3 regions of the Kosakonia calanthes genome follow, and region 3 is predicted to be linked to each of the others. Evidence: predicted binding sites of a transcription regulator. Region 3 holds the regulator's gene; each other region holds the start of a gene.

Region 1 (4,740 bases), 1.1 Mb from region 3:
GCCGTACACATTCGGGAAACGAATTTCCGGTGCCGCAGAGGCGAGATACACTTTCTTCGCACCGGCTTCACGCGCCATTTCGATGATCTGCTCGGACGTGGTGCCGCGCACGATGGAGTCATCCACCAGCAGCACGTTTTTATCGCGGAACTCTGCGCGGTTGGCGTTCAGTTTGCGACGCACTGACTTACGGCGCAGTTGCTGGCCTGGCATGATAAACGTACGGCCAACATAACGGTTTTTCACAAAGCCCTGCCGGTAGGGTTTGCCAAGAATGCGGGCGATTTCCAGTGCGATATCGCAGGATGTTTCCGGGATTGGGATGACCACATCAATATCCAGATCTTCCCACTCGCGGGCAATTTTCTCGCCAAGCTTGGTGCCCATATTCACACGGGCGCTGTAAACGGAAATTTTGTCGATGAACGAGTCCGGGCGTGCAAAGTAAACGTACTCAAACAGGCACGGGTTGCTGACCGGGTTTTCCGCGCACTGGCGGCTGAACAGTTGGCCTTTTTCGGTGATGTACACCGCTTCACCCGGCGCGACATCACGCAGGAACTCAAAGCCCAGCGTATCAAGCGCCACGCTTTCAGAGGCCACCATGTATTCGGTGCGACCGTCGCCGAGATCGCGCTTGCCGAGCACCAGCGGGCGAATGCCGTTCGGATCGCGGAAAGCGACCATGCCGTGGCCGATAATCATCGCTACGCAGGCGTAAGCGCCGCGAATCTGGCGATTCGTCGCAGCAATGGCAGCAAAAATGTTGTCTGCTTCCAGCGGATAGTGGCGGAAGTTATCCAGCTCGCTGGCGAAAATATTGAGCAGGATTTCAGAATCAGAAGTGGTGTTAATGTGGCGACGCTTCTCTTCGAACAGCTTTTTACGCAGTTCGTGCGCATTGGTCAGATTGCCGTTATGCGCCAGCGTGATGCCATAGGGGGAGTTAACGTAAAACGGTTGCGCTTCGGAAGCGCTGGAACTGCCAGCGGTTGGATAACGTACGTGACCAATCCCCATATTGCCTTGCATACGCTGCATATGGCGGGCTTCGAACACATCACTGACCATGCCGTTCGCTTTACGCAGACGGAAACAGTTATTGGCATCAATGGTGATGATGCCCGCAGCATCCTGCCCACGGTGCTGGAGCACCGTCAACGCGTCATAAATCGACTGGTTTACCGGCATAAAACCGGCGATACCGACAATACCGCACATACGTCTTTTCCTCGTTAAGAGTTTGGTTTAGTAGGCGTAATTGTCGAAGACAGTTTGAACACGGACAGCGCGCAACAACCGGAGCGTACACGTAGTACGCGAGGATTGTGAGCACTGCCCAGGTTCAAAATGGCAAGTAAAATAGCCTAATAAACCAAACTCTAAGCTACATCTCAGGGCTTAGACCCTGGGCAAGAAACTCGACGAGCTTTGCAGATAGTCAAAAAACCATCTGATGATGAAGCTGAATTGCGGGATAAGCTGCGACTTTTGCCAGTCTTCGCTTTTAGACAAGCCTGTAAAGGTATCAAGGAAGAACAGAATGGCGGCGACGATCAGCACGCCGCGTAGCGCGCCAAAACAGATCCCCAACACCCTGTCTGTACCCGACAGGCCGGTTTTCTCCACCAGCGTACCGATGACATAGTTAACGATAGCGCCCACAATCAACGTCGCGATAAACAGTACAGCGATGGCAATGCCATTACGTACCAGTTCGTCGTCAAAGCCCGTGAACCAAACTGACAGGTAAGTGTAGTAATGACTGGCAACAAAGAAGGCACAGCCCCAGGTTACCAGCGATAACGCTTCACGAACAAAGCCGCGGATCAAGCTTACAAGACAAGAAAAACCAATCACCGCAATGATGGCGTAATCAATCCAGACCATATATGTCCCACGATTTTACGCCCTGTCGTCCAGTTCGGGGCGAATTCTAACAGAAAAAGAAAACGTTTGCGTAGGGATTTCCTTCCCGCGCGGAAATAAAAATGGCGCTGAAAAAATATTCAACGCCATCGCAACTTTGGCCTCTTCGGGCGTAGGTTTTATCGGTTTCCCCCGCCCTGTTTCACGGCTTTTTGCCTGTAAAACGAAGCGAGGTTGACCTGTTAATTAGCGCTGTAACCCATCACCACGCCGCTTAAACCTGACAACTGTTTAAGCTCGCCAAGTGAATCTTTTAACTTATCCCGTGAGGCATCGGGTCCCACCAGAATGCGGGTGATTTTACCCTGAACGGGCGTTGTCGGCGACGTGTAAACGCGATAACCCGCGCCGCGCAATTTGCTCACCACTTCATTCACTTTATCCGCGTTCTTCAGCGCACCCAGTTGCACCACATACGCTTTGCCAGTCGGGGCGGATTTATCATCCTGCACTTTTGGCGTCTCGTTCGCTGCCTGCTGCTGCTCGCGCGGCGCAGTCTGCTGCTGTGGCTGAGGTTTTGGCTGCGGCTTCTCGGCCGGTTTCGGCTTCGGCGTCACAACCGGCGAACTGGCAACTTCCGGATCGGGATCGCTGTTTGCCACCAGTCTGGACGCATCCAACGATGGCGATTCCGCATCTCCGGCCCGCACCTCTTCAGCCGCACCTTCCGGCGGCTGGGCCGGGAGCGCCTGAGTTGCCGCTGGCATCATATCCGGCTCATCGCGATCGCCTGGTTTTGGCACCAGCGGGATCGCCGCGAACTCATCCTGGTAATGCTTTTTCTGCCCGTCGAGCAGCCCGGGAAGAATAATGACCCCGAGCGCGACCAGCACAATGGTGCCCATCAAACGGTTCTGAAACTTACTTGCCACCGGTTCTCCCCGCGTCCATCGCTTCCATGACATGCGCCACCGTGTGGAACGATCCACACACTAACACGGTATCGCAGGCGTTAGCGTCTGCCATTGCCGCCTGCCAGGCCTGTGCAACATCCGGCCATGATTGGCCCGATTTCAGATGCGCCAGCAGTTGCTCTGCCGTTGCACCGCGCGGCCCTTCCAGAGGGGCACAATACCAGCTATCGACCACCGGCTCCAGACAGGCAAGTGTTCCTTTGATGTCTTTATCATGCAGCATGCCGACCACCGCCAGCACGCGCCCGGTTTTCGGCAGCGCAGCCAGACGCCCGGCAAGATAGCCCGCGGCATGCGGATTATGCGCGACATCGAGGATCAAACGCGGCGACTCGCTCACAATCTGAAAACGTCCCGGTAAAATCGCGTTAGCGATACCGTCGCGAATCGCCTGCTCGCTCACATCCAGTTTGCTGGCGCGAAGCGCGGCAAGCGCGGTCGCGGCATTCGGTTGCGGCACCTGCGGCAACGGCAAATCACGCAGTTCACCCTGCGCATCGCTAAAGTGCCAGCCATTTGCGTCGACTTCGTAACGCCAGTCAACGCCACGGCGCAACAGCTGCGCGCCTGTTTCCTGCGCCACATCGGCAATGGTGTGCGGCATATCCGGCTCGCCCACCACCGCAGGCTTGCCCGCGCGGAAGATACCGGCTTTTTCGCGCCCGATGCTTTCGCGATCCGGCCCCAGCCAGTCGGTATGATCCAGGGCGATACTGGTCACCACGGCGACATCGGCATCGACCATATTGGTTGCGTCTAAACGACCACCCAGCCCGACTTCGAGGATCACCACGTCCAGCTGCGCCTGTTTAAACAGCCACAGCGCTGACAGCGTGCCGAATTCAAAATAGCTCAGAGAAATTTCACCGCGCACGGCTTCAATCTCGGCGAAAGATTGCGTGTGCGCACTTTCCGCCAGTTCGCCCCCCTGCACGCGCACGCGCTCGGTGTAACGCACCAGATGCGGAGAGCTGTAAACGCCAACGCGATAACCCGCCGCCAAAAGAACAGCTTCAAGTGTGCGGCAGGTTGTGCCTTTGCCATTGGTCCCGGCGACAGTAAAGACAAAAGGCGCGGGACGCAGTACATCAAGACGCGCCGCAACCTGGCTTACGCGCTCAAGACCCAGATCGATGGTTTTACTGTGCAGGTTTTCCAAATAAGAAAGCCACGCGGCCAGGGGCGACGTGGCTTGCGGAATACGTTTTGTTTCCATGATGCCCGTTGAGAATGTGCGTTTTGAAAAGCAAAAGGGCAGCGCCTGTGGCTCTGCCCTTCAGTATTATCAGGCTTCGCCTTCCTGATCTGGCACAGCAGGAATCACCGTGCCAACATGCGTTTCTTCTGGATCCGGCGCCGGCAGATTCATTAGCTTCGCCAGGATACGCGCCAGTTTGAGACGCAGTTCCGGGCGGCGGATGATCATATCGATAGCGCCTTTTTCAATCAGGAACTCACTGCGCTGGAAGCCAGCTGGCAGTTTTTCACGCACCGTCTGCTCGATAACGCGCGGGCCAGCAAAGCCAATCAGTGCTTTCGGCTCGGCGATGTTCAAATCACCCAGCATGGCGAAACTGGCGGAAACACCGCCCATGGTCGGGTCGGTCAATACAGAAATGTACGGCAGACCGCGTTCCTGCATTTTTGCCAGCGCCGCAGAGGTTTTCGCCATCTGCATCAGCGACATCAACGCTTCTTGCATACGCGCGCCGCCGGAAGCGGAGAAGCAGATCATTGGGCAGTTATCTTCCAGCGCCTGCTCGACCGCACGCACAAAGCGCGCGCCAACAACGGAACCCATTGAACCGCCCATAAAGGCGAACTCAAATGCCGCCGCGACTACCGGCATGCCGTGCAGTGTGCCTTTCATCACCACCAGCGCATCTTTCTCGCCGGT
Region 2 (4,740 bases), 1.4 Mb from region 3:
TTCGCGCAAGTTAGACATCATCTGGCAACCGTTACACACGCCGAGCGCCAGCGTTTGCGGGCGATGGAAGAAGGTTTCGAACTCATCACGCACACGGTCGTTGAACAGAATGGATTTCGCCCAGCCTTCACCCGCGCCCAGCACATCGCCGTAGGAAAAACCGCCGCAGGCCACCAGCGCCTGGAAGTTTTCAAGCCCAGTACGCCCGGCAAGCAGATCGCTCATATGCACATCGAACGCGTCGAAACCAGCGCGGTGGAACGCCGCCGCCATCTCCACATGGGAGTTAACACCCTGCTCACGCAGCACCGCGACTTTCGGACGCGCGCCGGTGGCGATATAAGGTGCGGCGATATCGTCGTTGAGATCGAACGTGAGCTTCACGTTGAGGCCCGGATCGTTGTCATTGGCTTTCGCTTCATGCTCCTGATCCGCGCACTCCGGGTTATCACGCAGGCGCTGCATCTGCCAGGTGGTTTCCGCCCACCACATACGCAGCGTAGTGCGGCTTTCGCTGAACACGGTTTGGCCGTTGGCTTCGATAACAAAGCGATCGCCCGCAACCGCGTGACCCAGATAGTGAACCGCATCGCCAAGACCGTAGGCTGCCAGCACACTTTCAACCGCTTCGCGATCGGCCGCCCGAACCTGAATGACCGCACCCAGCTCTTCGTTAAACAGTGCAGCCAGATGATCGCTACCCAGCGCGGCGATATCCACGTTGACGCCACAATGCCCGGTGAAAGCCATCTCAGCCAGCGTTACCAGCAAACCACCGTCGGAACGATCGTGATATGCCAGCAGTTTGCGATCCGCGACCAGCGCCTGAATCGCATCAAAGAAACCTTTCAGTTGTTCTACGTTACGCACATCTGCTGGTTTGTCGCCCAACTGGCGGTAAACCTGCGCGAATGCCGTTGCACCCAGCGCATTACTGCCGTTGCCAAGATCAATCAGCAGCAGGGCGTTCTCTTCGGTGGAGAGTTGCGGTGTAACGGTGCCGCGCACATCGTCCACGCGGGCAAACGCGGTGATCACCAGCGACAGCGGTGACGTCATCTCGCGCTGCTCGCTGCCTTCCTGCCAGCGGGTTTTCATCGACATTGAGTCTTTGCCGACCGGAATGGTCAGGCCGAGCGCCGGACAGAGTTCTTCACCCACGGCTTTTACCGCGGCGTACAGACCGGCGTCTTCGCCAGGGTGACCCGCCGCCGCCATCCAGTTCGCCGACAGTTTGATGCGTTTGATATCGCCAATCTGCGTCGCCGCGATGTTCGTTAATGCTTCACCGACCGCCAGACGGGCAGAGGCGGCGAAGTCCAGCAGCGCGACCGGCGCGCGTTCGCCCAGCGACATCGCTTCGCCATAGTAGCTGTCGAGGCTGGCGGTCGTAACGGCGCAGTTTGCGACCGGGATCTGCCACGGGCCAACCATCTGATCACGCGACACCATACCCGTAACGGTACGGTCACCAATAGTCACCAGGAAGGTTTTTTCCGCCACGGTTGGCAAGTGCAGCACGCGGTTTACCGCGTCAGCCAGCGTAATCGTGCGGGTGTCAAAACTGTCGCCCGTCGCCTGACGCGTCGCCACATCACGGGTCATTTTCGGCGTTTTGCCCAGCAACACATCCAGCGGCATATCGATCGGCTGGTTGTTGAAATGGTTGTCATTGAGCGTCAGGTGCTGCGCTTCTGTGGCTTCACCGATGACCGCGTACGGCGCGCGCTCGCGGCGGCACAGTTCGTCGAACAGCGCCAGTTGATCGGCGGCAACCGCCAGCACATAGCGCTCCTGAGATTCGTTACACCAGATTTCCAGCGGGCTCATGCCCGGCTCATCGCTGAGAATATCGCGCAGCTCGAAACGCCCGCCGCGACCGCCGTCGCTCACCAGCTCCGGCATGGCGTTGGACAAACCGCCCGCACCAACATCGTGAATAAAGAGGATCGGGTTGGCATCGCCCAGTTGCCAGCAACGGTCGATCACTTCCTGGCAACGACGCTCCATTTCCGGGTTGTCGCGCTGTACCGAGGCGAAATCGAGATCCGCATCAGACTGACCAGACGCCATAGAGGATGCCGCGCCACCGCCGAGGCCAATGTTCATCGCCGGGCCGCCGAGGACGATCAGTTTCGCGCCAACGGTGATCTCGCCTTTTTGCACGTGGTCGGCACGAATGTTACCAATGCCGCCTGCCAGCATGATCGGCTTGTGGTAACCGCGCAGCTCTTCGCCGTTGTGGCTGTTCACTTTCTCTTCGTAAGTACGGAAGTAGCCATTCAGCGCCGGGCGACCAAATTCGTTGTTAAACGCGGCGCCGCCGAGCGGGCCGTCGGTCATGATATCCAACGCGTTGACGATACGGTCCGGCTTACCAAAATCTTCTTCCCACGGCTGTTCAAAGCCCGGAATGCGTAAATTCGAGACAGAGAAACCGACCAGCCCCGCTTTTGGCTTCGCGCCGCGCCCGGTTGCGCCTTCATCACGGATTTCACCGCCGGAACCTGTTGCGGCACCCGGCCACGGCGAAATGGCCGTCGGGTGGTTATGGGTTTCGACTTTCATCAGAATATGTGCCGGTTCCTGATGGAAATCGTAACGGCCTTCCCCGCGATCGGCGAAGAAGCGCCCGACTTCTGAACCTTCCATCACCGCCGCGTTGTCTTTATAGGCAGACAGCACGAAATCCGGCGTTTGTTCGAAGGTATTTTTGATCATTTTGAACAGCGACTTCGGCTGTTGCTCGCCGTCGATAATCCAATCGGCGTTGAAAATTTTGTGACGGCAGTGCTCCGAGTTCGCCTGCGCGAACATGTAGAGTTCAATGTCGTTCGGGTTGCGCCCCAGGCGAGTAAATGCATCCTGGAGGTAATCAATTTCATCGTCGGCCAGCGCCAGGCCGAGACGCAGGTTAGCGTCGATCAGCGCCTGGCGGCCTTCGCCGAGTAAATCCACGCTCTGTACCGGCGCAGGCTGGTGGTGTTCGAACAGGCGTGCGGCGTCGGATTGCGCTGCGAATACGCTCTCCATCATGCGGTCATGCAGCAATGCAGCCACGTCATTCCACTGGGTGTCGCTCAGCCCGGCCGCGTCGACGTAGTACGCCACGCCGCGCTCGAGGCGATTGATTTTGTCAAGGCCGCAGTTATGGGCGATATCGGTAGCTTTGGAAGACCAGGGAGAGATGGTGCCAGGACGAGGAGTGACGAGCAGTAATTTTCCGGTCGGCGTGTGGCTGCTGAGGCTTGGCCCATATTTCAGCAGGCGCTGGAGCCGGGCATATTCTTCTTCGGTGAGCGTGTCATTCAGATCGGCGAAGTGAGCATACTCAGCGTAAATATTGCTCACCGGAAGGTTGGCGGCCTGAAAGCGTGCCAGCAGTTTGTTGATACGGAAAGCGGACAATGCAGGCGAACCACGCAGAATTTCCATCATAAGTCTCTCGTCTTCGATTACGAAGCGTCGGGGACGCTTAAAGTGTGCACCAGGGGAAAACGGGCGTCATTATAGAGAATCCTGCGCGCCGACGAAACCGTTTGCGTCGAAATAAAATCCCCACCAATTTTTAACAATAGCTGTTACCTAAACACTCTAATTAGTTGCCAATTGGCGTTTTGTTGCGCAAAATGCCGCTCAATCACCGATAAACCTTACTGGTTTAACGTCAAAAACCCCCTGAGGCAAAGCACGGCGCAGAGAATTAACTCCTTGAAAAGATTTAAGATTAATTATCTGCTCATCGGCATCGTCACCCTGCTGCTGGCAGCGGCCTTGTGGCCGTCAATCCCTTGGTTCGGCAAAGCCGACAACCGCATCGCGGCGATTAAAGCGCGCGGGGAATTGCGCGTCAGTACCATTGCCACGCCGCTCACTTACACCACTATCGACGGCAAAACTTATGGGCTGGATTACGATTTAGCACAGCATTTCGCCGACTATCTTGGCGTCAAACTGAAAATGACGGTGCGACAAAACATCAGCCAACTGTTTGACGATCTGGATAATGACAACGCCGATATGCTCGCCGCCGGGCTGGTGTATAACAATGAACGCGTGAAGAGTTACCAGACCGGACCGGTCTACTATTCGGTTTCCCAGCAGTTGGTGTATCGCGTGGGCAGCTATCGACCACGCACCCTGGAAAACGTCGACGAAGGCCAGTTAACCGTCGCGCCAGGCCATGTGGCGCTGGACGATCTGCGCGAGCTAAAAGAGAAGAAATACCCGAACTTAAGCTGGACAGTGGATCCGAAACTCGGCACGACCGCGCTGCTTGAGCAGGTCGTGGAAGGCAAGTTGAGCTATACCGTCGCGGATTCCGTGGCGATCAGTCTGTTCCAGCGCGTGCATCCCGAACTGGCGGTGGCGCTTGATATTACCGATGAACAACCGGTGACCTGGTTTAGTCAGCGCGACGACGATAATACCCTGTCAGCGGCGATGCTCGACTTCTTCAACAATATTAATGAAGACGGTACGCTCGCCCGGCTGGAAGAGAAGTACCTCGGGCACGGCGAAGATTTCGATTATGTTGATACCCGCACTTTTTTGCGCGCCGTCGACAGCGTGTTGCCAGACTTACAACCGCTGTTTGAAAAGTATGCCCAGGAGATCGACTGGCGTTTGCTGGCGGCTATCTCTTATCAGGAATCACACTGGGATTCGCAGGCCACCTCGCCGACCGGCGTGCGCGGGCTAATGATGTTGACGCGTAACACGGCGCAAAGTTTGGGCTTA
Region 3 (4,740 bases):
AAGTATCCAACACAGCCAAAACGGCTTCCATTACCTGGACTGAAAAATGTACGACGCGCAAAGGCCACAAGCCTCACTGCATTAAAGTCAAAAGCACCCAATCTGCAACACTCGCCGATATTCATAAAGTGCGAATTCAGAAAGCGCAGAAAACCGCGATGTCCAAATTGATGAATCAAATTGGCAAACCTTATCACTGGGGCGGTACGTCACCGAGCACCGGTTTCGATTGCAGCGGCCTGGTTTATTACGCGTATAAAGATCTGGTGAAATTCCGTATTCCACGCACGGCCAATGAAATGTATCACCTGCGTGATGCTTCACCGGTTAACGTGGCTGAACTGGAAAGCGGCGATCTGGTGTTCTTCCGCACCCAGGGTCGCGGTACTGCCGATCACGTTGGCGTGTATGTTGGTAATGGCAAATTCATTCAGTCTCCGCGCAGCGGCCAGGACATTCAGGTGACCTCGTTAAGCGAAGATTACTGGCAGCGCCATTATGTCGGCGCACGCCGCGTCGTTACGCCGAAAACCATCCGTTAATCCTCCCTTACCTGCCGCACGTGCGGCAGGTAACGCTCTCTTTGGTCAGTCCTTTTATTCTGCTACCCTAGCCGCACACTCAGTAGGGCTATTGAGTGTATGACAAGAATAAAGGAGAGCAGCAATGTCGTTCGAACTACCCGCATTACCGTATGCCAAAGACGCCCTGATGCCGCACATTTCGGCGGAAACGCTGGAATACCATTATGGCAAGCACCATCAAACGTATGTCACCAATCTCAATAACCTGATCAAAAGTACCGCTTTTGAAGGCCAAACGCTGGAAGCGATTGTGAAGAACAGCGAAGGCGGCATTTTCAACAATGCTGCGCAGGTCTGGAACCATAGCTTTTACTGGAACTGCCTGGCACCTAACGCTGGTGGTGAGCCAACAGGCGAACTGGCAACGGCGATTGCCCAATCCTTTGGCAGTTTCGCCGAGTTCAAAGCGCAGTTTACCGACGCGGCAGTGAAAAACTTCGGTGCAGGCTGGACATGGCTGGTGAAAAACGCGGATGGCACACTGGCGATTGTTTCGACGTCTAACGCCGGTACGCCTCTGACGACGGATGCGACACCGTTGTTAACGATCGATGTGTGGGAACATGCCTATTACATTGATTACCGTAACGCTCGTCCGAGCTACCTTGAGCATTTTTGGGCGCTGGTTAACTGGGCGTTCGTGACAAAAAATTTTGCCGCATAACCTTTTTGTTGCATAAAAAAAGGAGGGGCAAGCCCCTCCTTCTTATTGATTCAATTTGTTATTCAGCGTCGCACAGGCAGTTTCTGGCTGAGTACGGCTGGTAAGCAGCACCACCAACAAACCCGATCCGGCGATGATTGCGCCCATCACCGATACAAACGCATACCCCAGACCGCCAGAAATCACCGCACCACCTGCCGCTGCACCCAGGGCGTTACCGAGGTTAAAGGCACCGATGTTAACCGAAGACGACAGGCCCGGCGCTTCATGCGCAACGCGCATCACACGCATCTGCAACGGCGGAACCACCGCAAAGGTCGCCGCGCCCCACACCACCATGCTGATGGCTGCGCCAATTTCACTGCGCGCCAGGAACGGGATGGCCAGCATGATCGCAATCAGCAGCACCAGGAAGCCTTTCAGCGTGCCGGTAACAGAGCGGTCCGCCAGTTTCCCACCGAGATAGTTACCAATCGAGAAGCCCACACCAATCAGTACCAGCATGGCGGTAACAAATACCGGCGTAGCATGAGTAATGGTATGCAGTACCGGAGAGATATAGGTATAGAGCGTAAACATGGCTCCAGCACCCAGCACGGTGGTCAGTAACGCAGAGAGAACCTGCGGACGCATCAGTACTGACAGCTCTTTGCGGACATCCGGACGCGCACCCGCGCCGCCTTTTGGCAGAGAGAAGAACAGGCTCAACATAGCAATCACGCCCAGTCCGGCAGTGGCCATAAATGACATGCGCCAGCCGATGGTTTCACCCAGCCAGGTAGCGGCAGGCACGCCGCCGATATTAGCGATGGTCAGCCCCATAAACATGGTGGCGACTGCGCTGGCCTGTTTTTCTTTCGCAACCACGCTTGCGGCCACCACCGAACCGAGGCCGAAGAATGCGCCGTGGTTCAGGCTGGTAACGATGCGGGCGAGCATTAATGTGGAGTAGTCTGGCGCAATGGCCGACAACACGTTACCCAAGGTAAAAATAGACATCAAAAAGATCAGCGCGTTACGACGACCGCGATGCGACAGCAGCAGCGTCATCAGGGGGGCGCCGACCATCACGCCGATAGCGTATGCGCTAATCAACATCCCTGCCGCCGGAATGGAAACGTCAACGCCGCGGGCAATCACCGGCAGTAATCCCATTGGGGAAAACTCCGTAGTACCGATACCGAAGGCACCGATAGCCAGGGACAGCAAAGGGAAATTAATTTTCATATTTTGGCTCCGAAAATGACATGCCGACGCTCGACTCTGTCGTTGAAGACAAAAGTATGACAGCTGTCACATAAATTAGAAGTTAGCTGAATGACAAAAGATTATTGCGCAACAGATACAAATGCAGGAGATAAGGCAGGAAAACCGAGGGAGAAAGCTCTCCCTCGCGATAGATCAATGCAGTGCTGCGGTCAGCGCGCCGAAAACAATCAGACCCAGAACGATGACGGTGGTGAATAATGAATACTTAAGATCGGTGCTCATCAATTTCTCTCCTTTTAATTTCCCCACAAAAAGTGAGATAGCGCATTTTTGCACAAATTATCCTAAAAATCTTGCGGGAATTAGAGGGAGAATCGTTTTAACTCTTCCCCTTTTGCTCAAGATAAGACAAAATTCGACGCTAAATTTATAAGCGTACCGGCCATTGACTCCCCTCCTGACGTCCAGTGTCGTTTTCCCGGCGTACCGCACTCTTTTTGCTGAGTTCAGGGTGTTTAAAGGCAAACGTTTACCTTAAGTATTATCAGGAGCTTACGATATGGTCTGGAGTAATATCTGATGGCAACGATTAAAGACGTCGCGAAACGAGCAAACGTTTCCACTACAACCGTATCACATGTAATTAACAAAACACGCTTCGTCGCCGAAGAGACGCGCAACGCCGTGTGGGCCGCGATCAAAGAACTGCACTATTCGCCGAGCGCCGTGGCGCGCAGTTTGAAAGTCAATCACACAAAATCTATCGGTTTATTGGCCACCAGCAGCGAAGCGGCCTATTTTGCCGAAATCATCGAAGCTGTCGAAAAGAAATGTTTCCAGAAAGGCTACACCCTGATTCTGGGTAACGCATGGAATAGCCACGAAAAACAGCGCGCTTATTTGTCGATGATGGCGCAAAAACGCGTCGACGGCCTGTTGGTTATGTGCTCTGAATATCCCGAATCTGTTTTAAGCATGCTGGAAGAGTATCGCCACATTCCGATGGTGGTGATGGACTGGGGCGAAGCAAAAGCCGATTTTACCGATTCTGTCATTGATAACGCCTTCGAAGGCGGTTATATGGCAGGCCGCTATCTTATTGAACGCGGGCATCGCGATATCGGCGTGATCCCCGGCCCGCTGGAGCGTAATACCGGCGCAGGCCGTCTGGCGGGCTTTATGAAATCGATGGAAGAAGCCATGATTTCCGTCCCGGAAAACTGGATTGTGCAGGGCGACTTCGAACCGGAATCTGGTTACCGCGCCATGCAGCAGATCCTCGGCCAGTCGCACCGCCCTACCGCCGTTTTTTGCGGCGGTGATATTATGGCGATGGGCGCACTGTGCGCCGCTGATGAGATGGGTTTACGCGTACCGCAGGATATTTCGGTTATCGGTTATGACAATGTGCGCAACTCTCGCTTCTTCACGCCAGCGTTGACGACGATTCATCAGCCGAAAGATTCATTGGGTGAAACCGCCTTTACCATGTTGCTTGACCGCATCGTCAACAAACGTGAAGAGTCGCAATCGATTGAGGTGCATCCGCGCCTGGTAGAGCGCCGCTCGGTGGCCGATGGCCCGTTCCGCGACTACCGCCGTTAATCTTCTTTCGCGGGGGCCGTTACTCCGGCTCCCGCAACCATTCACTGTTCAGCGTTTCGCTATCTCCCAGGTACTCCAGCAGCCAATTTAAGGCGGGCGATGCCTCGTTTTGTTGCCATGTCAGGCAGCAAGCCGCATCCGGAAACGGGTTTTCCAGTTCGAGCGCCACCCAGGCTCCGCTATCCAACCACGGTCTGGCAAAATGCGCCGGCACCATGCCCACACACAGCCCCGCCGAGAGACAGGCTTCCGACGATTCCCAATCCGGGACAATCACGCGTTTTTGGTTATCCAGCAGCCAGGTAATGCGTTTCGGTAATGAACGCGACGTATCTTCCTGAATCAGCGAAGGCCAGTTGCGCAACGTCTCATCACTTAGCGGGCCGGGCATTGCAGCCAAAGGATGTTGACTGGAAACCACGCATTTCCAGCTAAGCATGCCCATATCGCGAAACGCATAACGTCCACCGACCGGAATGGCCTGCGTTGCGCCAATCGCCAACTCAACGCGTCCGTCAGAAAGCGCATCCCAGACGCCATTAAACACCTCCTGATAAACCAGTAATTCGACATCACTGAAATGGCGATAAAAATCAACGATTAGCTGCCGCGTGCGCGAAGGTTTAACGATATTGTCCACCGCGATCGCCAGTTGCCCGCGCCAGCCATTGGCGATTT

The links. Region 3 encodes PurR, which represses purine synthesis genes. Its sites were predicted from a motif close to CANGCAAACGTTTGCNTG; they were not measured.
Region 1: cvpA (colicin V production protein) is a predicted target of PurR. The motif match lies at 1,946-1,963, and genes of this name have one in related genera.
Region 2: purL (phosphoribosylformylglycinamidine synthase) is a predicted target of PurR. The motif match lies at 3,529-3,546, and genes of this name have one in related genera.

The regions. Positions count from the first base shown of each region.
Region 1 covers NZ_CP151800.1:1,531,661-1,536,400, reverse strand. Annotated here, with positions in the region: gene purF (amidophosphoribosyltransferase) at 1-1,221, opposite strand, end outside; gene cvpA (colicin V production protein) at 1,402-1,890, opposite strand; gene dedD (cell division protein DedD) at 2,112-2,801, opposite strand; gene folC (bifunctional tetrahydrofolate synthase/dihydrofolate synthase) at 2,791-4,059, opposite strand; gene accD (acetyl-CoA carboxylase, carboxyltransferase subunit beta) at 4,129-4,740, opposite strand, start outside.
Region 2 covers NZ_CP151800.1:1,295,001-1,299,740, reverse strand. Annotated here, with positions in the region: gene purL (phosphoribosylformylglycinamidine synthase) at 1-3,438, opposite strand, end outside; gene mltF (membrane-bound lytic murein transglycosylase MltF) at 3,712-4,740, shown strand, end outside.
Region 3 covers NZ_CP151800.1:2,658,918-2,663,657, forward strand. Annotated here, with positions in the region: gene AAEY27_RS12440 (C40 family peptidase) at 1-542, shown strand, start outside; gene sodB (superoxide dismutase [Fe]) at 667-1,248, shown strand; gene AAEY27_RS12450 (MFS transporter) at 1,291-2,475, opposite strand; gene AAEY27_RS12455 (YnhF family membrane protein) at 2,650-2,739, opposite strand; gene purR (HTH-type transcriptional repressor PurR) at 3,037-4,062, shown strand; gene punR (DNA-binding transcriptional activator PunR) at 4,082-4,740, opposite strand, start outside.